3 regions of the Azospirillum brasilense genome follow, and region 1 is predicted to be linked to each of the others. Evidence: predicted binding sites of a transcription regulator. Region 1 holds the regulator's gene; each other region holds the start of a gene.
What was found. Region 1 encodes LexA, which represses DNA repair genes until DNA is damaged. Its sites were predicted from a motif close to ATGTTCTANTTTGGTTC; they were not measured.

Region 1 (9,712 bases):
CTTCCCGGCCGGCACCGTCTCGGGAGCGCCGAAGGTCCGCGCCATGCAGATCATCGACGAGCTGGAGAAGGCCCGCCGCGGCGTCTACGCCGGCTGTGTCGGTTATTTCGGCGCGTCGGGCGCCATGGACACCTGCATCGCGCTGCGCACCGCCGTGCTGAAGGACGGCATGATGTACGTGCAGGCCGGCGGCGGCGTGGTCGCCGACAGCGATCCGGAGGCCGAGTATCAGGAGACCGTCAACAAGTCGATGGCCCTGATCCGCGCCGCGGAGGAAACCGTCCGCGAGACCTCCGCCCGGTAGGGACCGTATGCCCCTCGATGCGCTGCTGCTGCCGCTGATCGTCAAGATCGTGGCGGCGGCCCTGGTCGTCGTCGCCGCCTCGCTGGCGGCGGAGAAGGCCGGCCCCTTCTATGGCGGCATGATCACCGCCCTGCCCGTCTCGACCGGCCCGGCCTTCGTGCTGCTCGCGATGGAGCATGGCGACGGCTTCGTCGCCGATGCCGCCCTGTCAGGGATGGTCGGGAACGCGACGATCGTCCTCTATCTGGCGCTTCTGGTGCGGATCGCCCCGCGCTGGAGCATGCCGGCGACGGTCATCACCAGCTCCGTCTTCTGGATCGCCACGGCGGCCAGCCTGCGCTCCGCCGTCGAATGGACTCTGCCGCTGGCGCTTCTGCTCACGCTGGCCTGCTATGGGATCGCCGCCTGGGCGGTGTCGGCGCCGATTCCGGCGGACAAGCTGGTCCGGACCGCGCGGTCGCGCTGGTACGACATCCCGGCCCGCGCCGGACTCGTCGGCCTGCTGGTCGCCACCGTGACCACGCTCAGCCACAGCATCGGGCCGGCAGCCACCGGGATCGCCGCCGTGTTCCCCATCGCTCTGACCAGCCTGACGGCGATCCTGCACGGCCGCCTGGGCGGCGGCGTGGTCGCCGCGGCGATGCGCAGCGCGCTGCTGACCAACCCCGGCCTCGCCCTGGCGCTGACCACCGCCCATCTGCTGGCCGAGCCCGCCGGACGGTTCGTGGCGCTCGGCGCCGCGCTGGCGGTCTCGCTGTCCTGGGCCGGCGGCCTGCTGGTGTGGCGGCTGCGCCGTCCTCAGGCGGCTTAAAACGAACTTCCGTTCGCTTTAGACTCACATCGCCTCACTTGCCGGCGGGCTTCGGCCGCATGTGCGGCCGGGGCCGCCGTCGCGGTCCAAAGCGGATTGCAATCCGCTTTAGGGCTTTCTCAGGCCTGAAGCCCTTCTCAGGCTTGGCCGCCGAAGTCGAAGCCGGCGCCTTCCACGGCCTTCCTCACCGTCTCCGGCGCGACTCCGCCCTCGACGGCCACGGTGCCGGCCTCCAGGTCCACCGTCACGGCGGCGCCCGGCGCCAGCTTGCCGATGGCGTTGGTGACGGAGCGGGCGCAGCCGCCGCAGGTCATGCCGCCGACCTTGTAGGTGTCAGCCATGGAACTCTCCTCAAGCGGGACCGGCGGTCACCCGCCGGCGTGATGGGCGCGCACGACGGCGCTGACCGGAACCAGGACGAAGCCGCGTTTCTGCACCTCCGGCATCCAGGAGGCCAGTGCGTCGATTGTCGCATCGTGCGGGTGGCCGATGGCGATGGCGTAGCCTTGGCGGCGCGCCACCTGCTCCGTCTTGGCGAGCTGGGCGCGCACCGCCGGCACGGTCATCTCGTTGTCGAGGAAGATGTCGCGCCCGGCGAAGGGCATCTGAAGCTCCCGCGCGAGGGTCAGGCCGGCGCTCTTCGCGGTGGTCCGGCTGTCCAGCCACAACAGGCCGCGCCGCGCGATCTCTCCCAGCACGGGCGCCATGGCCGCGGAATCGGCGGTGAAGCGGCTGCCCATGTGGTTGTTCACCCCGACATAGCCGTCGAAGCTGTCGAGCGCCGCCTTGGTCCGGCGCAGGATCTCCCCCTTGTCGAGCGACACGCGCAGCGCCTGCGGCCCCGGATCGGCCGAGCCGCTGGGCTCCATGGGAAGATGCAGCATCAGCTCGTGCCCGGCGGCGCGGGCGGCGCGGGCCTGGGCGGGCAATTCGTGGGCGTAGGGCAGCCAGGCCAGCGTCAGCGGCGCCGGCAACGACACCGTGCGGTTCGAACGTTTGCGGTCCACGCCCATGTCGTCGATGACAATGGCGATGGCCGGCTTGCCCGGCGGGGCGCGGAAGGGCAGCGCGTTCTTCTTCCACAGCGGCGATCCTGGCGCCACCTTGGGCGGTTCCAGCGGGGCGACGGGGGGCGGCAGCATCGCCACCACCGGCTTCGGCGTCAGTGCCGGCGGCGGGGGCGGTGCGGGCACCGGAACGGGCGACGGGGCCTCGGTCACCTGGGGCGGTGGCGCGGGAACGGGCGCCGGAGCGGGTTCGGCCTCGCGAACCGGCGGCGGCGGCGGTGGGGGCGGTGCCTCGGCGACCTTGGGCGGCGGAGCCTTGATCGGAGCCGCGGGAGCGATGACCGGCGCCTCCCGCTCCACGACGGTCTCCGTCTCCGGCGCGCCGCGCCCGAGGATGAAACGGGCGCCGAGCGCCACAGCGAAGACCGCGATCACACCGGCCAGCGCCAGCAGAACCGGCGATACGGCGCGCCCCGGCACCGCCCGTCCGGACGCGGCGGCCGGCACTTTCGGCGATGGCTTCCGTGCCGCGGCCTTCTGGGGTTTGCGCGGCGATTTTCTGACCATGGGAAGAAATCTCGAACCCTGGTTTCCGGTTTGCGCGCAAGGTGGCACCCCCGCACCGTCCCTGCAACAGCGGAGCGGGGTGGAGGCCTCCGCCGGCTGGGACTATGCTGTGACCGCCATGCTCCGCACCCTCCCCCTCCTGGCGGTCCTCGCCGTCGCCACCACCGGCCCCGCCGTCGCCAACGAGGTCCGCTGCCCGCCCAGCCTGACCGTGCAGGCTCAGCCGGAGGCGCCCGGCGGCTGGTCGCCCTACCCGGCGAAGGACCAGCACGCCTTTGCGGGCGTCGCGCTGGTGGAGGGCGACCGGACGGCGCAGATGACGTCTCCCTCCCCGGCGGCGCTGGAGCCGGACCGCAGCCTGCGGCGGGGCCGCTCGGAGGTCCGGCAATGGGACTTCCCCGCCGCCCGGCGCGACAGCGTCTTCCTGATCTGCCGTTACAACGGAACGCAGGCCACGCTGGCCATCGACCTGCCGCGCACCGTGCGGCGCTGCCAGATCACCGAGGAGACCGACGCGCGCGGCATGGTCCTCGACAAGCCGGCGACAGCGCCGCAGTTCCTCTGCCACTGATTCTCCGCCAAGTCGAGGTTCGGACGGGCTGGAAATCCACCGCTCCAGCCGCTAGGGTACCCGCCTTGGAACAAGGCCGGAACGCTATTCCGGGACGATCGGGCCGTGACCGACGGACCGGAAAAGACAGGCCGGAAGGATGCCGGGGCGCCCCATGCTGCTGCTCATCGATAATTACGACAGCTTCACCTACAACCTCGTCCATTACCTGGGCGAACTGGGCGCCGAACTGGACGTCCGCCGCAACGACAGCCTGACGGTGGAGGAGGCCATGGCGCTCCGCCCCGAGGGGATCGTGCTGTCGCCCGGCCCCTGCGACCCGGACAAGGCGGGCATCTGCCTGCCGCTGATCGACGCCGCCGCCAAGGCGGGCGTTCCGCTGATGGGCGTGTGCCTGGGCCATCAGGCCATCGGGCAGGCCTTCGGCGGCACGGTGCTGCGCGCGCCGGTGCCGATGCACGGCAAGGTCGACCGCATGTTCCACCAGGGGCGCGGCGTCCTGAAGGACCTGCCCTCGCCCTTCCGGGCCACCCGCTACCATTCGCTGATCGTCGAGCGCGCCACCCTGCCCGCCTGCCTGGAGGTGACCGGCGAGACGGAGGACGGCCTGATCATGGCGCTGTCCCACCGCGAGCTGCCGATCCACGGTGTGCAGTTCCACCCGGAAAGCATCGAGAGCGAGCACGGGCACAAGATCCTGGAGAACTTCCTGAACACGACCCGCCGGCTGGAGACCGCCGCATGAGCACGCCGTCCGCGCCGCACGGCGACCTGACCGACATGAAGGCGATCCTCGCCAAGGTCGCCGCCGGCAACGCCCTGAACGAGCCGGAGGCCGCGCTGGCCTTCGACATCATCATGTCGGGCAACGCCACCCCGTCGCAGATGGGCGGCTTCCTGATGGCGCTGCGGGTGCGCGGCGAGACGGTGGACGAGATCACCGGGGCCGCCCGCGTCATGCGCGCCAAGGCGATCCCGGTGGAGGCCCCGGACGGCACCATCGACACCTGCGGCACCGGCGGCGACGGCTCGGGCACCTACAACATCTCCACCGCCGCCGCGGTCGTCATCGCCGCCTGCGGCGTGCCGGTGGCCAAGCACGGCAACCGCGCCATGTCGTCCAAGTCGGGCGCCGCCGACGTGCTGGGTGCCCTGGGCGTCAACCTCGACTGCGACATGGGTCTGGTGCGCAAGGCTCTGTGGGACGCGCGCATCGGCTTCCTGATGGCGCCGCGCCACCACCTCGCCATGCGCAACGTCGGCCCGACCCGCGTCGAGCTGGGCACCCGCACCATCTTCAACCTGCTGGGACCGCTGTCCAACCCGGCCAGCGCCAAGCGCCAGCTTCTCGGCGTCTACGCCAGGCAATGGGTGGAGCCTCTGGCCCATGTGCTGAAGCGGCTGGGGTCGGAGGCCGCCTGGGTCGTCCATGGCTCCGACGGGCTGGACGAGATCACCACCACCGGCCCGACCACCGTCGCCCAGTTGAAGGACGGCGAGGTCACGGTCTTCGAGATCGAGCCGGAGCAGGCCGGCATCTTCCGCGCCCGGCCAGAGCTTCTGAAGGGCGGCGACGCCCATGTGAACGCCGAGGCCATCCGCGCGCTGTTCGACGGCGCCCAGGGCGCCTACCGCGACATCGTTCTGCTGAACGCCGCCGCCGCGCTGCACGTCGCGGGCAAGGCCGGCGACCTGAAGGAGGGCGTCGAGCGGGCCCGCGACGCCATCGACAGCGGGGCGGCCCGCGCCGTGCTCCAGCACCTTGTTTCCATCACCAACTCGTCCGCCACCAACGAACCGGTTGCCGCGCCATGAGCGACGTCCTGACCCGCATCTGCGACGACAAGCGCGCGCTGGTCCAAGCCCGCAAGTCCGCCCGCCCGCTGTCCGCGGTGGAGGACGCCGCCCGCGCCGCCGACCCGGCGCGCGGCTTCATCCGCGCCCTGCGCCGCACGGTGGACGGGGGCCGCTACGGCCTGATCGCCGAGATCAAGAAGGCCAGCCCGTCGAAGGGCCTGATCCGTCCGGACTTCGACCCGCCGTCGCTGGCCCGCGCCTACCGCGAGGGCGGCGCCACCTGCCTGTCGGTGCTGACCGACGAGCCCTATTTCCAGGGCTGCGACGACTATCTGCTGTCCGCCCGCGCCGCGGTGGACCTGCCGGTGCTGCGCAAGGACTTCATGGTCGATCCCTACCAGATCGCCGAATCCCGCGCGCTGGGCGCTGACTGCATCCTGATCATCATGGCGGCGCTGAGCGACGCGCAGGCCGCCGAGATCGAGGACGCCGCCCTCGCCTGGGGCCTCGACGTGCTGGTCGAGGTGCACAACCGCGAGGAGCTGGACCGCGCGCTGGCGCTGAAGACTCCGCTTCTGGGGGTGAACAACCGGAACCTGAAGACTCTGGCGGTGGACATCGCCACGACGGAGGAACTGGCGGCCCACGTGCCCGCCGACCGGATGCTGGTCGCCGAAAGCGGCCTCTACAGCCCGGCGGACCTGTCGCGCATGGCGGCGGTCGGCGCGCGCTGCTTCCTGGTCGGTGAATCGCTGATGCGGCAGAAGGATGTGACCGCGGCCACCCGCGCCCTGCTCGCCTGACACCAAAGAATAAAGCAATGGGGAGGAGCGACGACGTGCCGAACGTGAGCATTGCCCTTGAAAGTCCGCTCCAGGACGAGGTGGTTCAGCTCATCGAGGAGCTGGACCGCTATCTGGGCGACCTTTACCCGGCCGAGAGCAACCATCTGCTCGACCTGCAGTCGCTGGCCAAGCCGGACATCCGCTTCCTGGTCGCCCGGCGGTCGGGAACCGTGGTCGGCTGCGGGGCCGTGCGCATCGACACCGAGGGCGGCTATGGCGAGGTCAAGCGGATGTTCGTCCAGCCGACCGCACGCGGCGGCCAGATCGGACGCCGCCTTCTGGAACGCATCGAGGACGAGGCGCGCGGCGCCGGCCTGTCGCTGCTGCGGCTGGAAACCGGCGTCTATCAGGACGAGGCCATCGCGCTATACCGCAAGCAGGGCTTCGCCGACCGCGGCCCCTTCGGCCCCTACGGCCCGGACCCGCTGAGCCTGTTCATGGAGAAACCCCTATGACCGACCAGCCCGCGAGCGGCTTCACCCATTTCGACGCCGAGGGCCGCGCGGTGATGGTGGACGTGTCCGGCAAGGCCGACACGGAACGAACGGCGACCGCCCGCGGCTCCGTCCTGATGCAGCCGGAAACGCTGGCGCTCATCCTGCAAGGCGGCGTCAAGAAGGGCGACGTCCTGTCGGTGGCCCGGCTGGCCGGCATCATGGGGGCCAAGCGCACGCCGGACCTGATCCCGCTGTGCCACCCGCTGATGCTGACCTCGGTCAAGGTGGACCTGACCTGCGACCCCGAGCGCAACGCCGTGGACATCACCGCCACCTGCAAGCTGAGGGGGCAGACCGGGGTGGAGATGGAGGCGCTGACCGCCGTGTCGATCGCCGCACTCACCGTCTACGACATGTGCAAGGCGGTGGACCGCGGCATGACCATCACCGAGGTGACGCTGCTCCACAAGGCCGGCGGCAAGAGCGGCGAATGGGGGAGCGCGGCCTGATGCTGCAGGTCGGTGAAGCCCGCGCCCGCATCCTCGCCGCCTTCACCGCCCTGCCGGCGGAGACGGTGCCGCTGCCCGACGCGCTGGGGCGCGTCCTGGCGGAGCCCGCCGTCGCCCGGCTGACCCAGCCGCCCTTCGCCGCCGCCGCCATGGACGGCTGGGCCGTCCGCGCCGCCGACATCGTCCAGGCGTCGGAGACTGCGCCCGTCACCCTGCGCCGGATCGGCGAGTCGGCGGCCGGCCACGCCTTCGCCGGATCGCTCGGCGCGGGCGAGGCCGTGCGCATCTTCACCGGCGCCCCCCTGCCCGCCGGGGCCGACGCCGTGGTGATGCAGGAGGATTGCGAGGACGCCGGGGATCGCGTGCGCGTCGGGCGCGCCGTGCCCGCGGGCCGCTTCATCCGCCCCGCCGGTCTGGACTTCACCGCGGGAGAGGAGTTGCTTCCCAAGGGACGGCTGCTCACCGCCCGTGACGTCGCCCTGGCCGCCGCGGCCAACCTGCCCTGGCTGCGCGTCCACCGTCGCCCGCGGGTCGCCGTGCTCGCCACCGGGGACGAGATCGCCCTGCCCGGCGATCCGCTGGGTCCGAGCCAGATCGTCAGCTCCAACGCGCTCGGCCTGTGCGCGCTGGTCACCAGCCAGGGCGGGCTCGCCCACAACCTCGGCGTGGCCAGGGACGATCCGGAGCATCTCGCCGCCATGGCCGCCGGGGCGGCCGGCTGCGACGTGCTGGTGACCACGGGCGGCGCCTCGCAAGGCGAACACGACCATGTGCGCGACGTGCTGGGCGGGCTGTCGCTGGACTTCTACCGGGTCGCCATGAAGCCCGGCAAACCGTTGATCTTCGGCACGGCGAACGGCGTGCCGCTGCTCGGCCTGCCCGGCAACCCGGTCTCCACCGGGGTCGCCGCCGTGCTGTTCCTGGTGCCCGTCCTCCGCCGTCTCCAGGGGCTGCCCGCCGAGAACGCCACGCTCGCGGCCCGGCTCGGCGCGCCGCTGAAGGCCAACGACGACCGCACGGATTTCCTGCGCGCCACCCTGTCCACCGGAGCGGACGGCGAGCCCGTCGCCACCCCCTTCCCGCGCCAGGACAGCGCGATGATGTCCCGGCTGGCCCGGGCCGACGCCCTGATCGTCCGCGAGCCGCAGGCAACCGCCGCCGCCGTGGGCGACCGCGTGACGGTGATCCCGTTGAGCGGCGGTGTCCTGTCGCTTTAATCCGTTCTGCACCCCCGATCCCTTTGGCAATCGCTTTGGGAGTCCTGTCCGTCGATTTGCGATTGATTTCATCCGTAGGGCTTGACGGGGGTTAAGAACCAAACTAGAACAAGATGGAACGTTTTGCTTTTGTTCCATATCTAGTGCGGAACCGGCCGGGAGGCACAAATGCTCACGCGCAAGCAGCATGAATTGCTGCTTTTCATCAACGAGCGGCTCGGGCAGGGCGGTGTGTCCCCTTCCTTCGACGAAATGAAGGACGCTCTCAACCTGAAGTCCAAGTCGGGCATCCACCGCCTGATCACCGGGCTGGAGGAGCGCGGCTTCATCCGCCGCCTGCCCCACCGCGCCCGCGCGCTGGAGGTGCTGCGCCTGCCGGAGGGGCTGGAGACCGCCCGCCCCCGGCCGCCGCGCGCCAAGTTCCAGCCCAACGTCATCAAGGGCGACTTCAGCTTCGCAGGGCGGGAAGCGAATCCGGCGTCCGAATCGGTTCAGCTTCCGCTCTACGGCCGGATCGCCGCCGGCACGCCCATCGAGGCGCTGCGCGACAGCTCCGCCTTCGTGGACATTCCGGCCGCCATGCTCGGCATGGGCGACCACTACGCGCTGGAGGTCGCCGGCGATTCCATGGTGGAGGCCGGCATCCTCGACCATGACACGGTGGTCATCCAGCGCTGCGACAGCGCGGAGAACGGCTCGATCGTCGTCGCCCTGGTCGATGACGCCGAGGTCACGCTGAAGCGCCTGCGCCGCAAGGGCAACACCGTGGCGCTCGAACCGGCCAACGCCGCCTACGAGACCCGCATCTTCGGCGCCGACCGCGTCCGGGTGCAGGGCCGCCTCGTCGGTCTGGTGCGGAAGTACTGACGGCAGGACGATCCGGGGCGGCGCTTCAGCGCGCCCCGGTCTTTCTGTCGGGCCGCATCCCGCCCATCGTCCAGGGGCGGTCGCCGCGCCGCCCACGCACGCTTTCCACCCCGATACCCTGGTCCGACAGGGTGAGCGCGTGTGCGCCCTCCCGCCGCAAGCGCCAATGGTCGATGACCAGCGGCGCCCGGCACCCGCGCGACGGAACCGCGGTCACCACCGCATCGGCCACCGCGCAATCCTCCGGCAAGGCGTCCGGCTGGCGCAGCAGCGCCACGGTCTTTCCCTGCGCGCGGTAGAGGCAGCCCAGGGCGTCGCAGCGCAGCCGCCCGTCGAGGCTGACACCGGCGAGCGGCCAGACATCCTGACCGGCCTTGTCCTCCGGCTTCTCCATGCCGTCGCGCCGCCTCCAGCTGTTGGCGACCCGCCCGTCGCTGGCGGTGGAGAGGCTGAGAATCCCCTCCGCGCTGCGCACGGCCATCAATTTTCCGTCCTCCGACACCAGAATGTCGGGCCGCGGCGCAAAGGCCGGGGCGACCATACCGCCAGCCAAGGCCACCAGCCCCAGCCAGCGCCAGCGCCCCGTCCAGATGGCCAGCCACAGCCCGCCCAGCGTGACCGCCGCGATGGCGGCGTCCGGCATGGCCGGCAGGAACGCCGTCGCTCCGGGCAGCGCCGCGGTCCGCTCCGCCGTTTCGATGACCAGCCGGACGCCCCAACTCATCGCCGTCACCGCCGGCCCCTCCAGCCCGAAGGGCAACAGCAGGTAGGAGAGCAGGC
Region 2 (9,712 bases), on a different replicon from region 1:
CTCCAGACTTGCGCGAAGGCTTATCTGGACCATGCGGACCGTTCCGCTTCATCCGCTGCACCAACGGCTTCGCAAACTCCCAACGTTTAGGCATTGGTTAACCTTCGATGCCTAATGATTCGGCGCCCTGTGGTCTGGCTCATTTCCGAGCAGCCGGAATCCTGCAATCCTGTCCTCGTCCTGGGCATGGCATGCGGCTTGCTCTCGCTGATCCACACGATGTTGGCACAGCCGTGCCGTTGCGTTTTGGAGCACCCAATGTTCGTTACCCTGTCGATGATCTTCTGCCTGGCGTCCGACCCGACCCAGTGCCGGACCATCAACCCGATGGTTCCCGACACCGAACCCCTGACCATGTCGAGCTGCCCGATCGCCGGCCAGATCGAGAGCGCCAAGTGGATCAATGACCACCCGAAGTACGAGCTTCAACGCATCCAGTGCACGGTGGGCAAGCGGTTCAAGCAGCAGGGCGCGTGAGGACGCGGACGCCGGAGACGGCCTGACCCCGCCTCACGCCAGCGCCGCGGCCCGGCGCAGGTCGGCCACGAACGCCGCTTGCGCCCGCCGCCGCTCCTCCTCCCCCGGAAGCCTCAGCAGGTAGGATGGGTGGACGGTGATGAAGCCGTTCCACCCGTCGAAAGCCATCGGTCCGCGCTCGCGCAGCACCGCAACGGGCCGGCCGGTCATCGCCAGGGCCGCGGTGGCTCCCAGCGCGACGACGAGGCGGGGACGGACGAAGCCAAGCTCCGTCATCAGCCACCAGCGGTAATGCTTGACCTCGCCGGCGGTGGGCGACTGGTGGATGCGCCGCTTGCCGCGCTGGACGAACTTGAAGTGCTTGACGGCGTTGGTCAGGTAGAGGCCGCCGCGGTCGATCCCGGCCTCCTCCAGCGCGGCGGTCAGCAACTGGCCGGCGGGGCCGACGAAGGGGCGGCCCTCGCGGTCCTCCTGGTCGCCCGGCTGCTCGCCGACGATGGCGATGGCCGCACCCTCCGGCCCCTCGCCCAGCACCGCCTGCGTCGCCCCCGGCACCAGCGGTTCGGAGCGTTGGATCAGGCGGTTCAGGTCGGCGAGGCTGTCCGGCGCCTGCCGGGCCATCGCCGCCACGGCCTTCTCGGGCATGCGGCGGCGCGGGACGGCGGCCTCGGCCTCCAGCATCGCCTGGACGCGGGCGGGGGCGGAGCGGACCATGGCCGGGATGGCCGCCGTCTCCGGCATGTTGGCCCAGTATTTCCGCGGCATCTCCGCCCGCATGGCCGTCGGGTTGACCCGCGCCGGGTTGAACGTGCTCTCGTAATAGCGTTGCCAGCCCTCGGCGAAGCGGTCATCGACAAAGCGGTCATGGGCCGGCGCGTCCGGACGCTCGGCGGGCGGGCCGCTCATCAGGCGCCGGCGGTCCCAGTGCAGCGAGCCCTTCGGGGTGAGGATCGTCCACGCCATGCTTTCGAAGCGCTCGACGAAGAAGGGGGCGACGGCTTCGACGATGTGATGGTCGGGTTCGAACCACGCGACGTAACGCTCCTCCCCATCCGGGCCGGGCAGGGCGCGGAAGCGCAGGAAGGCGTGCATCTTGTGGATGTCCCGGCGAACCGCCTTGTCGAGCCGTTCCAACCGGTGCACCAGCGGGTCGGCGTGCTGGTCGAGCAGCGCCCGCTCCCCGTTCAGCACGCGCCAGACCAGCCGGTAGAGCAGGGCGTAGCGTTCCGGATCGCCGTGGCAGACGACGGTTTCGATCAGTTGCCCGACCGCCTGGGGCAGGAAGACCGGGGCGCCGCCTTCGGAAGCGAGCGCCGCCTCGCCGCCGAACAGCGACGGCGCGCCGACGCTCCACAGCACCTTGTCGGGCGCCGTCCCGGCGGCGGCGAGGCGGCGCACCGCCCGGCGGAAGCCGTCGAGATCCGCCCCTTCCCGCAAGGTGATCGTGTGCATCGTCAGAACAGGCTCAGTTGGCTGGACGGCGTGACCAAGCGCTGGCGCAGGTCCAGCCGGTCGGTCAGCCCGCCCGCGGGGTGGTAATCGGCGGCAATCAGGAAGGGGCGGGCGCGCCGCAGCCCGTTCGACAGCCGCCCCAGATCCTCCATGCGCAGGCGGGTATGGCGGCGCGCCGACAGGATCTTGTCCACGGCGCGCGCGCCCAGCCCCGGCACCCGCAGCAGCATCTCGCGGTCGGCGCGGTTGACGTCCACCGGGAAGCGCTCGCGGTTCTTCAGCGCCCAGGCTAGCTTGGGGTCAATGCCGAGGTCGAGCATCCCGCCCTCGCCGCCGGACGCGATCTCCTCCACGGTGAAGCCGTAATAGCGCAGCAGCCAGTCGGCCTGATACAGCCGGTTCTCCCGCTGCAAAGGCGGCGGCTTGACCGGCAGCACAGAGCTGGCCTCCGGGATCGGGCTGAAGGCGGAGTAGTAGACGCGGCGCAGCCCGTAGCGCTGGTAGAGCGTGCCGCTGGTCTCCAGCACCGAGCGGTCGGTGGCGTCGTCGGCGCCGACGATGAGTTGGGTGCTCTGGCCGGCGGGGGAGAAGCGGCGGCGCTCCTCCTTGGCCTCGACGATGCGCTCGTTGACCTGCCCCATCACCGCCTTGATGGTGCCGCCGTTCTTCTCCGGCGCGAAGGCCTTCAGGCTGTGGTCGGAAGGCAGTTCGAGGTTGATCGACAGGCGGTCCGCCCACAGCCCGGCCTGCTCGATCAGCCAGGGGCTGGCTTCGGGAATGGTCTTCAGGTGGATGTAGCCGGCGAAGCCGTGGTCGCGCCGCAGGGTCCGCGCCACCAGCATCATCTGCTCCATCGTGTGATCCGGCGAGCGGATGATGCCGGAGGACAGGAACAATCCCTCGATGCAATTGCGCTTGTAGAAGCCGAGGGTCAGTTCCACCACCTCCTCCACCGTGAAGCGGGCGCGGCGGACGTTGGAGGAGCGCCGGTTGATGCAGTACACGCAGTCGAACAGGCAGTGGTTGGTCAGCAGGATCTTCAGGAGCGAGACGCAGCGCCCGTCCGGCGTGTAGGCATGGCAGATGCCGGCGCCGGTGGTCGAGCCCAGCCCCTCCTTGCCGCCGCGCCGCGGCTTGGCGCCGGACGAGGCGCAGGAGGCGTCGTATTTCGCCGCGTCGGCCAGAATGCCGAGCTTCTCGATCAAGGCGTCGTCCATCATCCCATCCCACGCTGCTTGCATGTTCTTAATATGTTCCCATGGGGTGGGGAGGCAAGCGGCGTGTGCGGCGCCGGGTGGGACAAAGTCCGATCAGGGCCTCTCGGGCAATCTTGGATGGCAGCGACGCGGGACCACATATCCGGGATGACCTCGAACTCGCCGTTGCGGCTCGGCCGCCGCACCGTCCTTGCCGCCGTCGCTGCCGCGTCCCTCGGCGGCCTGATGCGCCCGCTGCTTGCCGCCCAACCCGCGGCCGGGGCCGCGTTCGATCCGGTGCTGCTGGAAAGGGCGGTCAAACGGGCGGCCGGGCTCGAACAGATCCACGCGCTGGTCATCGGGCGGAACGGCGAGGTGGTGTCGGCGGAGGCTTTCCGGGGACCGGCGGTGAACCGCGCCGTGAACGTCAAGTCGGTGTCCAAGACCATTGCCGCCTCGCTCGCCGGCATTGCCATCGACCGCGGGGTCCTGCGCGGCGTCGATGTCACCCTCGCCGAGGCGGCGCCGGGACTGGTTCCGGCGGGCGTCGATCCACGGGTGCGCCGGATCACCATCGCTGACCTTCTGACCATGCAGGCCGGTCTGGAACCGACCTCCGGGCCGGGCTACGGCCGCTGGATCAACAGCCGCAATTGGATCGCCGACGCGCTGCGCCGTCCCTTCGTCACCGAGCCGGGCGCCCGCATGCTCTATTCGACCGGGAGCTACCATTTGCTGGGCGCGGCGCTGTCCAGCGCGTCGGGGCGCAGCCTGCTGTCCCTGGCGCGGGACTGGCTGGGCGAGCCGCTGGGGATCGAGGTGCCGTCATGGACGCGCGACCCGCAGGGCTTCTATCTCGGCGGGAACAACATGGCGCTGTCGCCGCTCGACCTGTTCCGCTTCGGCGAGCTGTGGCGGCAGGGCGGGCTGTGGAACGGGCAGCCGGTCATCAGCACCGCCTGGGTGCGGGATTCCTGGGTGCCGCGCACGCGCTCTCCCTTCTCCGGCGACGACTACGGGTACGGCTGGTTCCTCGCCCAGGCGAAGGGGCACCGCATCGCCTACGCGCGCGGCTATGGCGGGCAGATGCTTTATCTGGTGCCCAGCCTGGGGCTGACGGTCGTCGTCACCTCCGACCCCACCCGCCCGGCGCGGTCGGATGGGCATGTCGGCCTGCTCAACGCCCTGCTGACCGACGACATCATCCCGGCGGCGGAGATGGCCTGACGGGCCGGCGGATCAGGCGGACAGGGGGGTGCTGCGCAGGCGCCGCATCACGTTCCGTCGCGGCAGCCAAGCCACCAGCACGGCCCCGACCGCCGCCATCGCGGCGATGGTGCCAAGAAAGGCGGCCAGGGGAACAGCGCCTCCGGGGAGGGGAGCGCCCTCGGCAAGGCCGGCGACCACCGCCGCGCCGCCGACCCAGCCGAGCGGCACCGCGACCGCGGCGACGGCGGCGCCTAGGAGGACGAACTCCAGCACCACCGCCTGGACCATCGAACGCCGCCCGACCCCGAGGGCGTGCAGGATCGCCATTTCCTGAAGCCGGCGCCGGGCGCTGCTGGCGATGGCGCCGAGAAGGACCACGGCCGCCGCGCCGAGAGCGACGGCGGACAGGCCGTCGAGAAGCCCTCGCACGGTCTGGACGGTCGAGCCGAGCGTGTCCAGAACCTCCGCCACGCGGATCGTGGGGGCTTGCGGGATTGCCTGCGTCACCGCCGCCTCAACCGCCGGAACCGCTTCGGGCAAGGACCAGACGGCAGTGACGAGGCTGTGCGGCGGCGGTTCGGGGAAGGGGGAGAGGAGAACCGGGAAGTCCAGGTCGAGCCGCGTCCAGTCGATGCGCCGGAGGTTGGCGACCGTCGCGGTCACCGGGCCGCTTGCCAGGGCCAGCGTGAGGCGGTCCCCCACCGACAGCCCCAGCCGGCGGGCGACCTGCGCGTCCAGCGAGGCGAGCGGCGGGCCGGTATAGCCCTCGGGCCACCAACTCCCCGCGACGATCCGGTCAGTGGGGGCGGGGCGGTCGCGCCAGGACAGTCCACGGTCGCCGCGCACCGCCCAGCCGACGGAGCGCGGGGCGTCCGCCTCGGTGATGGCGATGCCGTTGAGGCGACTGATCCGGGCGTGCAGGAACGGCGCCGTCTTGACCCGTTCGACGCCGGGGAGGGCGTACAGGTGTTCGCTCAGACGCTTTCCGTCCGGCGGGTGAATGTTCAGAACGACGACGGAAGGCGTCAGCGCCGGCAGCGTCGCCGCGACATGGCCGGTCGCCGACCGTCCGACCACACCGACCGCCACCAGCAGAGTCAGGCCGATGCCCAGCGCGACCGCCATCGGGACCGTCGGGGCACCGGGCCGACCGAGGTTGGCGACGGCCAGCCGGACCACCGGTCGCCGTCCGTGCGCCAGCCGGCGTGCCATGCTGGCGAGCCCGCGCCCGAGCAGCGCGAACCCCGCCGCCACCAGCCCGGCGACAAGGAGGAAACCGGCGACCGCGATCGGCATCCCCGTCCAGGCGGCGAGAAGGCCGGTGAGCGCCAGCCCGAGCAGCGCGATGGCGCCACGGGTCCGCCAGCCCACGGAACGCGTCCGGTCGTCCACTACTCCCCGCCAGATCGCCGCGGGGCTGGTTCCGGCGGCGCGGGCCAGCGGCGGCACGGCGCAGAGCAGGGCCACCAGCAGCCCGACCGCCCCCGCCAACAGCAGGGCCGCCGGATCGACGGCGCCGCCCGTCTCCGGCATCCAGTCGAGAGGCAGCGCGTTCACGGCCATGGCGGCCAGCAGGGCGCCGGTGCCCAGGCCGATCAGCAGCGCCACGCCGACCACCGCCAGCGTCTGGATCAGGAAGGCGGTGAAGAGAAGGCGTGGCGAACCGCCCAGCGCCTTCAGCGTCGCCAGGACCGGCAACCGCCGGGCGAGGTGCGCCGACAGCGCCCGGCTGACGCCGACACCGCCGATCAGCAGGATCGACAGCGACCCGAGAAGGAACAGCGCGCGGGCGAGATGCACGGTGCGGTCCACGCCCGGAATGCCGTGGGCTGCGTCGACAATCCGCCATCCGGCGTCGGGAAAGCGGCGTTCCAGATCGCGCAGGACTTCGTCGGAGCGGGCCGTTTCCGGCAGGAGGAGGCGATAATACCAGTAGACGGGCATCCCCGGCTCGGCGAGGCCCGTCGCGTTCAGCGCCCGGCGGTCGATGACGACGCGCGGGCCGAGGGAGAAGGCGCGGAAGGTCCGGTCCGGCTCATGTTCCAGAACGGCGCGGATCGCGACCTCGGCGGCACCGAGCCGCAGCCGGTCGCCGACGCCCAGCGCCAGCGCGTCGAGGAGGTCGGCGGACACCGCCGCTCCCCATCGCCCGTCCCGATGGGCCAGCGCCTCGGCGAGGGACGCGGCGCCGGACACCGCCGCCGTGCCAACCAGCGGGTAGCTTTCCTCGACCGCCTTCAGCTCGACCAGGGCGCGGGTGTCACCGTTCACCGCCGAGGCAACGGGTCGCAGTTCCGCGGTCTCGCCGACCCTGCCCATCGTGTCGAGGACGGCCCGCTGCTCCGGCGTCGCCGGGGCGTGGAACAGGCGCAGGGAGAGATCGCCGCCGACCGCCTCGCGCGCGGTGGCCCGCATTCCGTCCAGCACGCCGCCGCTGAGCGAGCCGATGGCGGCCATCATGGCGGTCCCCAGCGCCACGCCAAGGACAACGATCCAAAGTCCGGCGACGCCGCCCCGCAGGTCCCGCCAAGCCAGCCGCAACGCGATGCGCAGATGAGTCATGGCGGACATATCGTGAAGGTCCCGCCGGCCGGCAACCGTTTTGGCCGCCTCGCTGTCGCGTTTGAAGTTCCCCTCTCCCCTCCGGGGAGAGGGTCAGGGTGAGGGGGCAGCACAGGCGCAGCCTGTGCCAGGGGATTGCCAAGGGGCAGCATGCCCCTTGGCGGTGCACCGAAGGCGCACCGGCCCCCTCACCCTCCCCACGCCTACGGCGCGGGTCCCCTCCCTCTCCCCGGAGGGGCGAGGGTCATAAAGGCGATTGCGGGCGCTGCTATCCCCGGATGTGCAGCCGTCGCCGGTGGCGGGGCGGCAGGAGATGGGCGGATTGGACCGTCGCCAGGGCGCGCAGGCGCTCCGCAAGCGTCGGCGGAAAGGGCGTCACCTTGCGGGTGCCCAGATCGACGTGGATCGACAGTTGCTCCATGGTCGCCGCGACCGTGCCGTCGTCGGTCCGGCGGATCTCCAGCAGGCTCAGCAGCCGCTTGTCGTCGGCGTCGAGCAGCCGCAGGGCCACCTGCAAGGGCGTGCCGGCGCGCAGCTCCCGCCGGTAATGCACCGCCACATCGACGACGAACAGGCCGAGCCCCTCGTCCCGCGTGTAGGTCTCGCCCAGCCCCCATTGCTCCATCAGGGCATAGCCGACCTCGTCGAACAGGGCGACGTAGCGCACCATGTTCATGTGGCCGTAGAGGTCGATCCAGCTCTCGTCGACGGTGTGCACGCCGGACAGCAGGATGTCGGACGGCAGGATGTCCGGCGGCAGGGCGTGGTCCTGGGTCATGGAAGTGCCTTACAAGGTGGAGGTCTGGTCCGGCGGGAACACGCCGCGCAGCCATTGCCGGATGGCCGAGATCACCGGCGTGTTCCAGCGGTGGACCGGGGCGATGAAGTAATAGCCGCCGATGGTGACGTTGCTGTCCACCATCTCCACCAGTTCGCCGTTGGCCAGCGGCTCGGTCACCAGCAGGTCGCTGACCAGCGCCACCCCGCGCCCCAGCCGGGCCGCCTCGATGGTCAAGTGCGCCTGCCACAGCCGGGGGCCGCGCAGCCGGGGAATGTCGGCGATGCCGGCCTCCTCCAGCCAGGCTTCCCACATGCCGGTGGACTGCTCGTGGATCAGCGGCAGGCCGACGAGGTCGGCGGGCGTGCGCACGTCCGGGTAGCGCGCCTTGAACTCCGGGCTGGCGATGGCGAGGATGCGCGGCCGCGCGAACATTTCCGAGCGCAGCCCGTCGGCGACGGAGCCGCCGTCCTCCAGATACATGATCTCCGCGTCGGCCTCCTCCCGGCTGAAGTCGGGGCGGGTCGAGGTCGGCTGAAGGATCACCTCCCGCCCGGTCAGCGCCTCCTCCAACTCCGGCAGGCGGGCGAGCAGGCAGCGCGACGCCAGCCCGGCGAGGCAGCAGATGTGCACCGCCTCCATCCCGCCGTTGCGCAGCTCGTTGCTCGCCTCGCCGATCAGGTCGAAGGCGCGGCGGAGCTGGGCGGCGTAGCGGATGCCCTCGCGGGTCAGGGACAGGCCGCGCCCCGACTTCGCCACCAGCTTCACCCCCACCGCCTGTTCCAGATTCTGGATGTGGCGCGACACCACCGTGTGGGACACCGCCAGCTCGTCGGCGGCGGCCCGCACCGTGCCCTGCCGGGCGAAGATGTCGAAGGCGCGGAGGGCGAGAAGGGGCGGAAGGCGGCGCGCCATGCGGACCTTTGGGCTGTGGACGGAAGCCGGGGCGAGGCTGGGGGCGATCCCGGCGGCAGTATGAAACATTTCCGCCAGCACCGCACGCGCCCCTTCGCCGCCCGCCACCCGCCGCTCTCCCCCCGCGCCGCCGGCCATCACACCACCGCGTCGCGACGGAAGGCGCCGATCTCGTCGGGGCTGAAGCCGAGATCCGCCAGGATGGCGTCGGTGTGCTCGCCCAGCCGCGGCGCCGGGCTTTCGGCGGGCAGAGGGGCCTCCGGCATGGTGATCGGCACGGCGGCGAAGCGCTTGCCCGAGCCCTCCGGCACCTCCACGACCATCTTGCGGTGGACCACCTGGGGATCGCTCAGCGCGTCCGGCACGCTGTTGATCGGGCTGGCCGGCACGTCGGCGTCCTCCATCGCGTCCAGCCAAGCGTCGCGCCCGCGGGTGAGGAAGACCTCGCGCAGCAGCGGCTCCAGCTCCGCATGGTTGGCGTTGCGGGCCGAGCCGGTGGGGAAGCGCGGGTCGGACAGCAGATGCTCCAGCCCCATGGCGCGGCACATCCGGTCCCACTGCTCGTTGGTGTCGACGCAGATGGCGATCGGCTTGTCGGCGGTGGGGAAGGCCTGGAAGGGGGCGATCAGCGGGTGGCGGCTGCCCAGCGCCCGCGGCGTCTCCCCGGCGTTCAGGAAACGGGCGATGGCGTTCTCCATCAGGGCGAGCTGGCAATCGAGCATCGCCACGTCGATGAAGCTGCCCTCGCCGGTGCTCGCCCGCTTCTGCAGGGCGGCGAGGATGCCGACGGCGGCGAACAGGCTGGACCCGATGTCGCCGATCGACGCGCCGACCCGGCAGGGATCGCCGCCTGGCTCGCCGGTGATGCTCATCATGCCGGACATCGCCTGGGCCACCACGTCGAAGCAAGGGCGGTGGCGGTAGGGGCCGTCCTGCCCGAAGCCGGAGATCGAGGCGTAGACCAGCCGTGGATTGACCGCCTTTAGATCGGTGTAGCCCAGCCCCAGCCGGTCCATCGCCCCGGCCCGGTTGTTCTCCACCAGCACGTCGCAGGTGGCGACGATTTTTTTGAAAATCTCCTTCCCCTTTTCCTCCTTCAAGTTGAGCGTCAGACTCCGCTTGT
Region 3 (9,712 bases), 760 kb from region 1:
CCAACCCGCGGTACCAGCCCGGCAGATCGAAGGCGGCGGGCAGATCGAGGACCGACACGTCGGTGAAGGGCGAAAGCGGGTCGACGATCACCCAGCGGCGCCCGTCGTGCAGCAGCGCGAAGCAGTGGCGGTAGCCCGGCTTCAGCAGGCGCAGCCACCACAGTTCCGCCTCGCCCCGGAAGACCACCCAGGCGCGCGGCGCGTCCGCTCCCGGCCGGCAGGGCCCCGCTTGGCAGGGCTGCGGCAGAGGCGTGCTCACTGAACGATGCCCTTGTCGCGCAGCACCGGGCGGAGCCGGTCGAACGCCTCCCGCCACAGGGTGTGGGCGCGCTGCTCGCGGTAACGCGCCGGGTCCGGCGCCATCAGGCGGCGCCCGTAATGAACCAGCACATGCAGATGGTCGCGGATCAGCAGGCGGCGGCGGTACAGCCGATCCACCGCGCACAGCACGTCGCCGGGCTCGCACGGGCGCTGGACGAGCCCCCGCCCGGCGGCGATGCGCGCCCCGGCGGCCTTGGCGTCCTGCGCCTGGACCGACCAGAACCACGCCTCCTCCGCGCTGCCGAACGGCTCCCCGACGGCGTCGGACAGGACCATGGACGTGTTGCGGTGATGGACCATGCGTGGGGTCTCCCTCGGAATTGCAGCTCTTGCGTTCGCGGGCGCCACATCGCTCTCGGGCGGAGCGCCGGATGGGCCGCGGCACGCGCGGCTGGCGAACAGATGTTCACGTTATGTACTGATTAAAATCCTTCGTCAAGGAAAATATGAATAGGTTCCTAGGGACGAGGCGGGCGGTTTATGTGATTATCCTCCCATGCTCAAACATGCGGACATTTGGCGGGCCATCGACCGCCTCGCGGCCCAGCACGGGCTGTCGGCCTCCGGGCTCGCGCGGCGCGCGGGGCTGGACCCGACGACCTTCAACAAGAGCAAGCGGACCACCGGCGACGGCAAGCTCCGCTGGCCCTCGACGGAGAGCGTGTCCAAGGTTCTGGAGGCGACCGGCGCGTCGCTGTCGGAATTCGTCAGCCTCGTCGGCGATGCCGCGGGCGCCGGCTCGCTCCAGCGGGTGCCGGTCATCGGCTACGCCCAGGCGGGCAACGCCGGCTTCTTCGACGACGCCGGCTTTCCCTCGGGCGTGGGCTGGGACGAGCTTCTGTTCCCCAGCATCGGCGACCCCCACGCCTACGCGCTGGAGATCGCCGGGGACAGCATGGACCCGGTCTACCGCGACGGCGACACCATCATCGTCTCGCCCGCCGCGCAGATCCGGCGCAACGACCGCGTCGTCGTCCGCACCAAGGGCGGCGAGGTGATGGCGAAGCAGCTCCTGCGCGAGACCGCCACGAAGATCGAGCTGATCTCCATCAACCGCGCCCATCCGGACCGCAGCATCCCGCGCGCCGAGGTGGCCTGGATGGCCCGCATCGTCTGGGCAAGCCAGTAAGCGTCAGCCCTGCGGCACACGGTCCTAGGATATTTTTCCTTTACATTGGCGGTCCGAAGGTCTAGCGTCCGGTCATGACCGGAATCGCCAGAACGCCTCCGCGCCCCTCGCGTCTCGAAGATCTGGCCCTTCTCGAAGCGTTGGAACGCCACCACGATGACGCGCCGCCACGCGACGCTTTGCGGGCTGCGCTTCTGGAAGGGGTGGAGCGCTACACCGTCCTGGCCCGGGCCGCCGCGCTTCGCCTGCATGTCCGGTTGGCCGAGGAGGCGCGCCGGGGCACCGCGCACCGTCGCCGCGCCCTGCCCGCCGACCGGACGGCCAGCGACGTCTGGTTGACCCGCCTCACCGCCGCGCTGACCCATCACCGCAACGCCGCCAGCGCGCTGGTTCGCGCAGGCGGCTGAACCGGCGCGGTCGTCAGACCGCCGGAGGGCTGCCGGCCCCGTCCATGTCCGGGGATGCCCCCTCCACGGCGGCGGCGGAGACGGCCCGCGCCTTCCTGGCGCGCGGTTTGCGAACCGGCTGTGCGGGCGACCGGACGCTCACCGGTTCGGCCGCGCCCTCGACGCTCAAAGACACAGTGGGCGTCGGCGCCTCCGGCAGCGTCGCGACCTTGTCCCGGTCCGCCCCCCTTTTCAACACCTTGCTTTTGGAAAAGCCGGACTCGCGCAGGGCCGTTTTCAACTCCTCCCACGCCAGCCGGATTTCCGTGGCGAAGGCCCGCGCGTCGTCGTCGCGGTGGGTGCGGAAATACTCCGCGGCTTCCCGCATCTGGGCCGGCAGGGTTTCCGCCCCGGCGCGCACCGCCTCGTTGCGCAGGCGGTTGTGACGGTCGTCCAGATAGGTGAGGATTTCCGACAACTCCTCCGGCGTGCAGCTTTTCTGCAGCTTGTCGGTGACCACGGGGGCGGCCTTGTCGATCTTCCCGACCAGCTCCGACCGCCCGCGCTTCAGGTCCGGATCGTAGACGGTGCGGATCACCTGGATCACGCGGCGCCGTTCGCGGAATTGCATGCCCTTCCTCCACGGATTCCTTCGGTGGGCCGCCCCACCGTTTCGACGGAATCATGCCGCGGAACCGGCCAGTCATCAAGCCGGTTTCCGGGCCGCATACCGCCCGGAAACCGGCATTCGGGATCGATCGCCGCCGGTCAGCGGAAGGCGAATTCCCAATAGAGCGCCCGTGCCCGCGCCGCCAGGGGGCCGGGTTGCAGGACGCGCTGCTCGACGCGGGTGACCGGCACCACCTTGGCGTAATTGCCCGTCGAGAAGACCTCGTCCGCCTCCAGCACGTCGCTGGGGCTCAGGGTGGCCTCCTCCACCGTCACGCCGTCGTCGCGCAGCAGGGCGATCACGCGCTGTCGGGTGATGCCGTTGAGGAAGGTGCCGTTGTGCACCGGCGTGCGCACCACCCCGTCCTTGGCGATGAACAGGTTGGCCGTGGCGAATTCCGCGACGTTGCCGATGGGGTCGAGCATGATGGCGTTGTCGAAGCCGCGCTCCCGCGCCTCCTTCAGGGCCAGCCCGGCGTTGGGGTAGAGGCAGGCGGCCTTGGCCTCGGTCGGCGCCATGTCCGGCACCGGGCGGCGGCGGCTCGACAGCCCGGCGGTGAAGCCGGCGACGCTGGGCAGCGGCGCCTCGTAGACCGACAGGACGAAGCGCGTGCTCTCCGCGTCGGGCGCGACGAAGCCCTCCTCCGCGTAGAACATGGGGCGGATGTACAGCTCGGCCTCCTTGGGGAAGCGGCGGATGCCGTCCCAGCACAGCTCCTCGATCTCGCCGGCGGTCAGCATGGGGGCGAGGCCCATCACCTGGGCCGAGCGCACGACGCGGGCGCAGTGGCGGTCAAGGTCGGGGGCCACACCCTGGAAAGCGCGGGCGCCGTCGAAAACGACCGAAGACAGCCAGAGCGCGTGAGTCATCGGGCCGACGATGGCGGGGTTGCCCGCGATCCATTCGCCCTGGATGTAGCTCAACGCCTGGCCGGCCGTGCTGCCCATGATCTTCTCCCTTTTTGGCTTGGGGTTGGTTCTATCCGGATGGTTCGCTCCCTCGAAAAGCATACCCCCTCATCGCCGCCGGTCAACCTGCGCAGACGGGCCAGCCGGACGGTTGATGCAGGACACCCTCACCACACCGGGAGCGACAGACCCATGGGCTGGACCTATTCGAGCGCCTTTCCGCAGCCGCTGCGCGCGGCCCCGCCCTTCCCGCCGCCGGGCCAGGACCTTCCCACCCCGGGCCCCCTGACTGACAACCCGGACCTGCCGACCCCCGGCCCGCAGGAGGATATGCCCTCCCCCCTGCCCAACGACGACCTGCCGCCGTCCCGGCCCACCGACCCCGACTTCGCGTGAGCCAGGACGCCGCCCAAGGACCAATGCAAACGGGGCGCCCCCTCGCGGAGGCGCCCCGTTCCTCATCAACGAACCGAAACGGACGGATCAGCGGCGCTGAACCATCAGCTTCTTGATCTCGGCGATGGCCTTGGCCGGGTTGAGGCCCTTCGGGCACGCCTTGGTGCAGTTCATGATGGTGTGGCAGCGATAGAGGCGGAACGGGTCCTCGAGGTTGTCGAGGCGCTCGCCCGTCATCTCGTCGCGGCTGTCCACGATCCAGCGGTAGGCCTGGAGCAGGATCGACGGGCCGAGGTAGCGGTCGCCGTTCCACCAGTAGCTGGGGCAGGAGGTCGAGCAGCAGAAGCACAGGATGCACTCGTAGAGGCCGTCCAGCTTGGCGCGGTCCTCCGGCGACTGCAGACGCTCGCGGCTCGGGGCCGGCGACTGCGACTGCAGCCACGGCTTGATCGAGGCGAGCTGGGCGTAGATGTGCTTCAGGTCGGGGACGAGATCCTTGACCACCGGCATGTGCGGCAGCGGGTAGATCTTGACGTCGCCCTTCACCTCCTCGATGGCCTTCAGGCAGGCCAGCGTGTTGGTGCCGTCGATGTTCATCGCGCAGGACCCGCAGATGCCCTCGCGGCAGGAGCGCCGGAAGGTCAGGGTCGAGTCGACGTTGTTCTTGATGTAGATGATCGCGTCCAGGATCATCGGGCCGAACTTGTCGAGGTCGACGACGTAGGTGTCGACCCGCGGGTTCTGTCCGTCATCCGGCGACCAGCGGTAGATCTTGAAGGTCTTCGCCCGCTTGGCGCCGTTGGCGGCGTTGATGGTCTTGCCGACGCCGACCTTGGAATTGGCGGGCAGGTTGAATTCGACCATGGTTCGTATCCTTGCCTTGCTCTTGCCGCCTTAGTAGACGCGGGCCTTGGGCGGGAACACCTGCACCTCGTCGGTCAGGGTGTAGAGATGGACCGGGCGGTACCCGATCTTCGTCTCGCCCTTGCCCGACACCTCGATGACGGTGTGCTTCATCCAGTTCTCGTCGTCGCGGTCCGGATAGTCCTCGCGGGCGTGGGCGCCGCGGCTCTCCGGACGGTTCTTCGCCGAGTGGAGCGTGGCGACCGCCTGGTACAGCAGGTTGTCCAGCTCGATGGCTTCGACGAGGTCGGAGTTCCAGACCAGCGAACGGTCGCTGATCGCCATGTCGCTCTTCTTGGCGAAGGTCTGGTCGATGAGCCTGACGCCCTCCTCCAGCACCTCGCCGGTGCGGAAGACCGCGCAGTTGTTCTGCATGGTCCGCTGCATTTCCAGGCGAAGCTCCGACGACTTGATCGAGCCCTTGGCGTTGCGGATGCGGTCGAAGCGCTCCAGCGCGACGTCGGTCGCGGCGGCGGACGACGACACCGACTTGCCCTTCTCGACGATCTCGGCGGCGCGGATGGCCGCCGAACGGCCGAACACCACGAGGTCGAGCAGCGAGTTGGAGCCCAGGCGGTTCGCGCCGTGCACCGACACGCAGGCCGCCTCGCCGATGGCCATCAGGCCGGGCACCACGCGGTCCGGATCCTCGGCGGTCGGGTTGACCACCTCGCAACGGAAGTTGGTGGGGATGCCGCCCATGTTGTAGTGCACCGTTGGTAGAACCGGGATCGGTTCCTTGGTGACGTCCACGCCGGCGAAGATCTTGGCCGTCTCGGCGATGCCGGGCAGGCGCTGGTGGATGATCTCCGGCGGGAGATGCTCCAGGTGCAGGTGGATGTGGTCCTTGTGCTCACCGACGCCGCGGCCCTCGCGGATCTCGATGGTCATCGAGCGGGACACCACGTCGCGCGAGGCGAGGTCCTTGGCCGACGGCGCGTAGCGCTCCATGAAGCGCTCGCCGTTGGAGTTGGTGAGGTAGCCGCCCTCGCCGCGCACGCCCTCGGTGATGAGGCAGCCGGAGCCGTAGATGCCGGTCGGGTGGAACTGCACGAACTCCATGTCCTGCAGCGGCAGGCCGGCGCGCAGCACCATGCCGCCGCCGTCGCCCGTGCAGGTGTGGGCCGAGGTGGCGGAGAAGTAGGCGCGGCCGTAGCCGCCCGTCGCCAGAACGACGAGCTGGGCGCGGAAGCGGTGGATGGTGCCGTCGTCGAGGTTCCAGGCCACCACGCCCTTGCAGACGCCGTCCTCCATGATGAGGTCGAGCGCGAAGTACTCGACGAAGAACTCCGCCTCGTGCTTCAGCGACTGCTGGTAGAGGGTGTGCAGGATGGCGTGGCCGGTGCGGTCGGCGGCGGCGCAGGTGCGGTAGGCCTGCTGCTTGCCGTAATGGGCGGTCATGCCGCCGAAGGCGCGCTGGTAGATCTTGCCTTCCGGCGTGCGCGAGAAGGGCACGCCGTAGTGCTCCAGCTCGATGATCGCCGGGATGGCCTCGCGGCACATGTACTCGATGGCGTCCTGGTCGCCCAGCCAGTCCGACCCCTTGACGGTGTCGTACATGTGGAAGCGCCAGTCGTCCTCGCTCATGTTGCCGAGCGCCGCCGAGATGCCGCCCTGGGCGGCCACGGTGTGCGAGCGGGTCGGGAAGACCTTGGTGATGCACGCCGTCTTCAGGCCCTTCTCGGCCATGCCGAAGGTGGCGCGCAGGCCCGCGCCGCCGGCACCGACGACGACGACGTCATAGGAATGATCGATAATATCGTAGGCGGCCATGGCTCGTCAGGCTCCGAACGAAATCTTGAGGACGGCGATGACGCAGGCGGCACCCAGCACGAAGCACAGGGCTTTCACGGCCAGGATGCTCAGGATCTTCGCCATCTCATTGTGCACGTAGTCCTCGATCACCACCTGCAGCCCGGCCTGGGCGTGGTGGAAGGTGACCACGGCGGTCAGCACCATCATCAGCGCCGAGAAGGGCGACTCCAGCCACGCGACGAAGGCCGCGTGATCGGCGCCCAGATGGCGGATCACGCCGAAGACGAACCAGATGGTCAGCGGAACCAGGGCGATGGCGGTCACGCGCTGGTGCCACCAATGCTCGGTGCCGTGCTTGGCGGAGCCCAGGCCGCGCGCGATCTGCAGCGGCGAGCGGAGGGTCTTGCTGTTGGACGCCATGTCTTCTCTCCTCACCACACGGCCAGGCCGATGATCCAGGTCAGCACGGTCAGCACGGCCGCCGCACCGATGACGATCTGGTTGCCGCGCTCGGCCTCGCTCAGCTCGAACGACTTGCCGGCGTCCCACACCAGATGCCGGATGCCGTTGCACAGGTGATAATAGAGCGCCAGCGACCAGCCGAACATCAGCAGCAGCCCGAAGAAGGAGCCGATGAAGTGCTGCGCGCGCTCGTAGGCGGCGGGGCTGGTGGCAGCGGCGACCAGCCACCAGGTCAGCAGAAGGGTGCCCACGGCCAGCCCCACGCCCGTGATGCGGTGCGTGATGGACAGGAGCGCGGTCCTGGGGAGTTTGTAGACTTGCAGATGCGGAGAGAGCGGCCGACCGCTGCCGTTTGCCATTGCGTCGTCCTCAGTTCGGCGACCGGTCGCGGCAAGGAGGGCTGTTGCCGCGACGGCGGGTGATGCGAGACCGAAAGTTTTAAGCCCTGCTGTGTTTGGCGATTGAATTACGCCTCTACCGCACACGAGTCAACGGCAGGGACTTGGCCGTGGCCAAAATGGCGCACCGCGGGAAGTGCCTGAAAACTAACGGGCTTTGCTGCAGCTGGTATTACCAGGGCCGAAACCCGGCTTCGCCGTTCAGCCTATTACTTGTCGAAGCGGCGAACATTCTCCACCATCATCGAATACATCTGGGTAATCAGCTCCGCCGGACGCAGCCGGCCGAAGGGAATGTTCTCCTTGGCCCATTCCACCAGCCCCTCGGGCGGGCGGACCGGAGCGACCTCGTAGCCGGCCTTCTTCAGCGCGTTCATCACCGAACGCGCCTGCTTGGTGTAGTCCTCGTTGAAGAAGGACTTGTCCGCGTCCTTGATCGCCTTGGCGATGATGTCTTCGAGCGGAGTGGCCATGCCCCGGTGTGCCGGTCGCGGTCGTTCGTGATAGGGCGGACACGGTGTCACAACGCGGGCGCTGTTGCAATTCCATTGGGAACCGCATACCTCAAGCCCTCTTCGCACCGCATATCACAGGGATTAACCGCCATGGGCTACACAGTCGCGGTCGTCGGCGCCACCGGCAACGTCGGACGGGAAATGCTGACCACCCTCGCCGACCGCCGGTTCCCGGCCGACGCGGTGATCGCCCTGGCCGCCGACAGCGCGGTCGGCAAGGAGGTGTCCTTCGGCGAGGACGCGGTGCTGAAGGTGGAGGACGTCGCCCGCTTCGACTTCAAGGGCGTGGACATCGCGCTGTTCGCCGCGGACGCCAAGGTCTCGGCGGCCCACGCGCCGCGCGCCGCCGCGGCGGGCGCCGTGGTGATCGACGCCAGCCCGCAGTTCCGCATGGACCCCGACGTCCCGCTGGTGGTCCCGGAGGTCAACGCCGACGCGCTCGCCGGCTACGCGACGAAGAACATCGTGGCCAGCCCCGGCGGCGCGGCCGTCCTTCTGGCCATGGCGCTGAAGCCCCTGCACGAGCAGGCCACGATCAGCCGCGTCGTCGTCTCCACCTACCAGGCGGCCTCGGACGCCGGCAAGGAGGGCATGGACGAGCTGTTCGGCCAGACCCGCGCCATCTACGTGAACGACCCGGTGCAGAAGTCCGTCTTCTCCAAGCAGATCGCCTTCAACGTCATCCCCCACGTCGGCCCCTTCATGGAGGACGGCGCGACGCGGGACGAATGGGCGCTGAACGTCGAGACGAAGAAGGTCCTCGACCCCAAGATCAAGGTGAGCGCGACCTGCGTCCGCGTCCCCGTCTTCATCGGCCATTCCGCCGCCATCACCATCGAATGCGTCGAGCCGCTGACCGCCGAGGAGGCCCGCCGCATCCTGCGCAAGGCGCCGGGCATGCAGGTGATCGACCAGCACGAGAACGACGGCTACATCACCCCGGTCGAGGTCGCCGGCGACGACCCGGTCTTCGTCAGCCGCATCCGCGAGGACTACACGGTGGACAACGGCCTGTCCTTCTGGGCGTCCACCGACAACCTGCGCAAGGGCGCCGCGCTCAACGCCGTGCAGATCGCCGAGCTGCTGGTGAAGGAGTATCTCGACGCGTGATCCCGATCCGCTCCTCCCGTCCGGACGACGCCCCGGTCCTCTTTGCCGTCTGGCTCGCCGCGGTGCGCAGCACGCACGATTTCCTGAGCGAGGAGGACATTGCCTTCTACGCCGACCTCGTGCGCGACCAGTATCTTCCGGCGGCGGCGCTGCTGGTCGCGGTGGACGGCGACGACCGGCCGGTCGGTTTCCTGGGCATGACCGGGTGCAAGATCGACACGCTGTTCGTCGATCCGGCGTGGCACGGCCGGGGGATCGGCCGCGCCCTGGTCGCCCGCGCTCGCGACGGCGGACCGCATCTGACGGTGGATGTGAACGAGCAGAACGGCGCCGCCCGGGCCTTTTATCGGCGCCTCGGCTTCCGGGAGGTCGGGCGCTCCGCGCTGGACGACAGCGGCCGCCCGTTCCCCTTGCTGCATCTGGCCCTTTAAAGCGGATTGCAATCCGCTTTGGACCGCGCCGGCGGTCCCGGTCGCACATGCGACCGGAGCCCGCCGGCGAATGAGGCGCTATGAGTCCAAAGCGAACGGAAGTTCGCTTTAGCTCCGGCCGACGCGAACCGACCGGAGCCAGAAGGGCTTACTTGACGAACAGCCGGTACAGGGCCGAGTGGTCCAGCCCGCCGTCGCCCTGCTCGGCCAGCAGTTCGAACAGCTCCAGGCTGAGGCCCAGCGCGGGAAGCTGGATGCCGGACTGCTCCGCCAGTTCCTCCGCCTGCTTCAGGTCCTTGATCTGGGTGACCACGCGGCCGCCCGGCGT

Region 2: the regulator LexA is predicted to act here: its motif matches at 3,169-3,185, upstream of D3869_RS24565 (putative DNA modification/repair radical SAM protein).
Region 3: the regulator LexA is predicted to act here: its motif matches at 724-740, upstream of D3869_RS09810 (S24 family peptidase).

The regions. Positions count from the first base shown of each region.
Region 1 covers NZ_CP032345.1:2,782,041-2,791,752, reverse strand. The annotation lists gene trpE (anthranilate synthase component I) at 1-304, shown strand, start outside; gene D3869_RS13325 (hypothetical protein) at 312-1,115, shown strand; gene D3869_RS13320 (heavy-metal-associated domain-containing protein) at 1,253-1,456, opposite strand; gene D3869_RS13315 (divergent polysaccharide deacetylase family protein) at 1,484-2,629, opposite strand; gene D3869_RS13310 (STY0301 family protein) at 2,808-3,260, shown strand; gene D3869_RS13305 (anthranilate synthase component II) at 3,415-4,005, shown strand; gene trpD (anthranilate phosphoribosyltransferase) at 4,002-5,075, shown strand; gene trpC (indole-3-glycerol phosphate synthase TrpC) at 5,072-5,860, shown strand; gene D3869_RS13290 (GNAT family N-acetyltransferase) at 5,905-6,357, shown strand; gene moaC (cyclic pyranopterin monophosphate synthase MoaC) at 6,354-6,848, shown strand; gene D3869_RS13280 (molybdopterin molybdotransferase MoeA) at 6,848-8,065, shown strand; gene lexA (transcriptional repressor LexA) at 8,234-8,932, shown strand; gene D3869_RS13270 (ComEC/Rec2 family competence protein) at 8,958-9,712, opposite strand, start outside.
Region 2 covers NZ_CP032347.1:545,745-555,456, reverse strand. The annotation lists gene D3869_RS24575 (hypothetical protein) at 259-477, shown strand; gene D3869_RS24570 (UdgX family uracil-DNA binding protein) at 511-1,929, opposite strand; gene D3869_RS24565 (putative DNA modification/repair radical SAM protein) at 1,932-3,146, opposite strand; gene D3869_RS24560 (serine hydrolase domain-containing protein) at 3,294-4,352, shown strand; gene D3869_RS24555 (ABC transporter permease) at 4,365-6,905, opposite strand; gene D3869_RS24550 (thioesterase family protein) at 7,165-7,674, opposite strand; gene D3869_RS24545 (LysR substrate-binding domain-containing protein) at 7,684-8,589, opposite strand; gene D3869_RS24540 (CaiB/BaiF CoA transferase family protein) at 8,727-9,712, opposite strand, start outside.
Region 3 covers NZ_CP032345.1:2,024,897-2,034,608, reverse strand. The annotation lists gene D3869_RS09820 (hypothetical protein) at 1-259, opposite strand, end outside; gene D3869_RS09815 (hypothetical protein) at 256-621, opposite strand; gene D3869_RS09810 (S24 family peptidase) at 818-1,450, shown strand; gene D3869_RS09805 (hypothetical protein) at 1,525-1,857, shown strand; gene D3869_RS09800 (hypothetical protein) at 1,871-2,467, opposite strand; gene D3869_RS09795 (branched-chain amino acid aminotransferase) at 2,605-3,453, opposite strand; gene D3869_RS09790 (hypothetical protein) at 3,607-3,810, shown strand; gene D3869_RS09785 (succinate dehydrogenase iron-sulfur subunit) at 3,898-4,674, opposite strand; gene sdhA (succinate dehydrogenase flavoprotein subunit) at 4,705-6,486, opposite strand; gene sdhD (succinate dehydrogenase, hydrophobic membrane anchor protein) at 6,493-6,888, opposite strand; gene sdhC (succinate dehydrogenase, cytochrome b556 subunit) at 6,900-7,289, opposite strand; gene D3869_RS09765 (hypothetical protein) at 7,538-7,801, opposite strand; gene D3869_RS09760 (aspartate-semialdehyde dehydrogenase) at 7,934-8,953, shown strand; gene D3869_RS09755 (acetyltransferase) at 8,950-9,384, shown strand; gene D3869_RS09750 (NAD(P)-dependent oxidoreductase) at 9,533-9,712, opposite strand, start outside.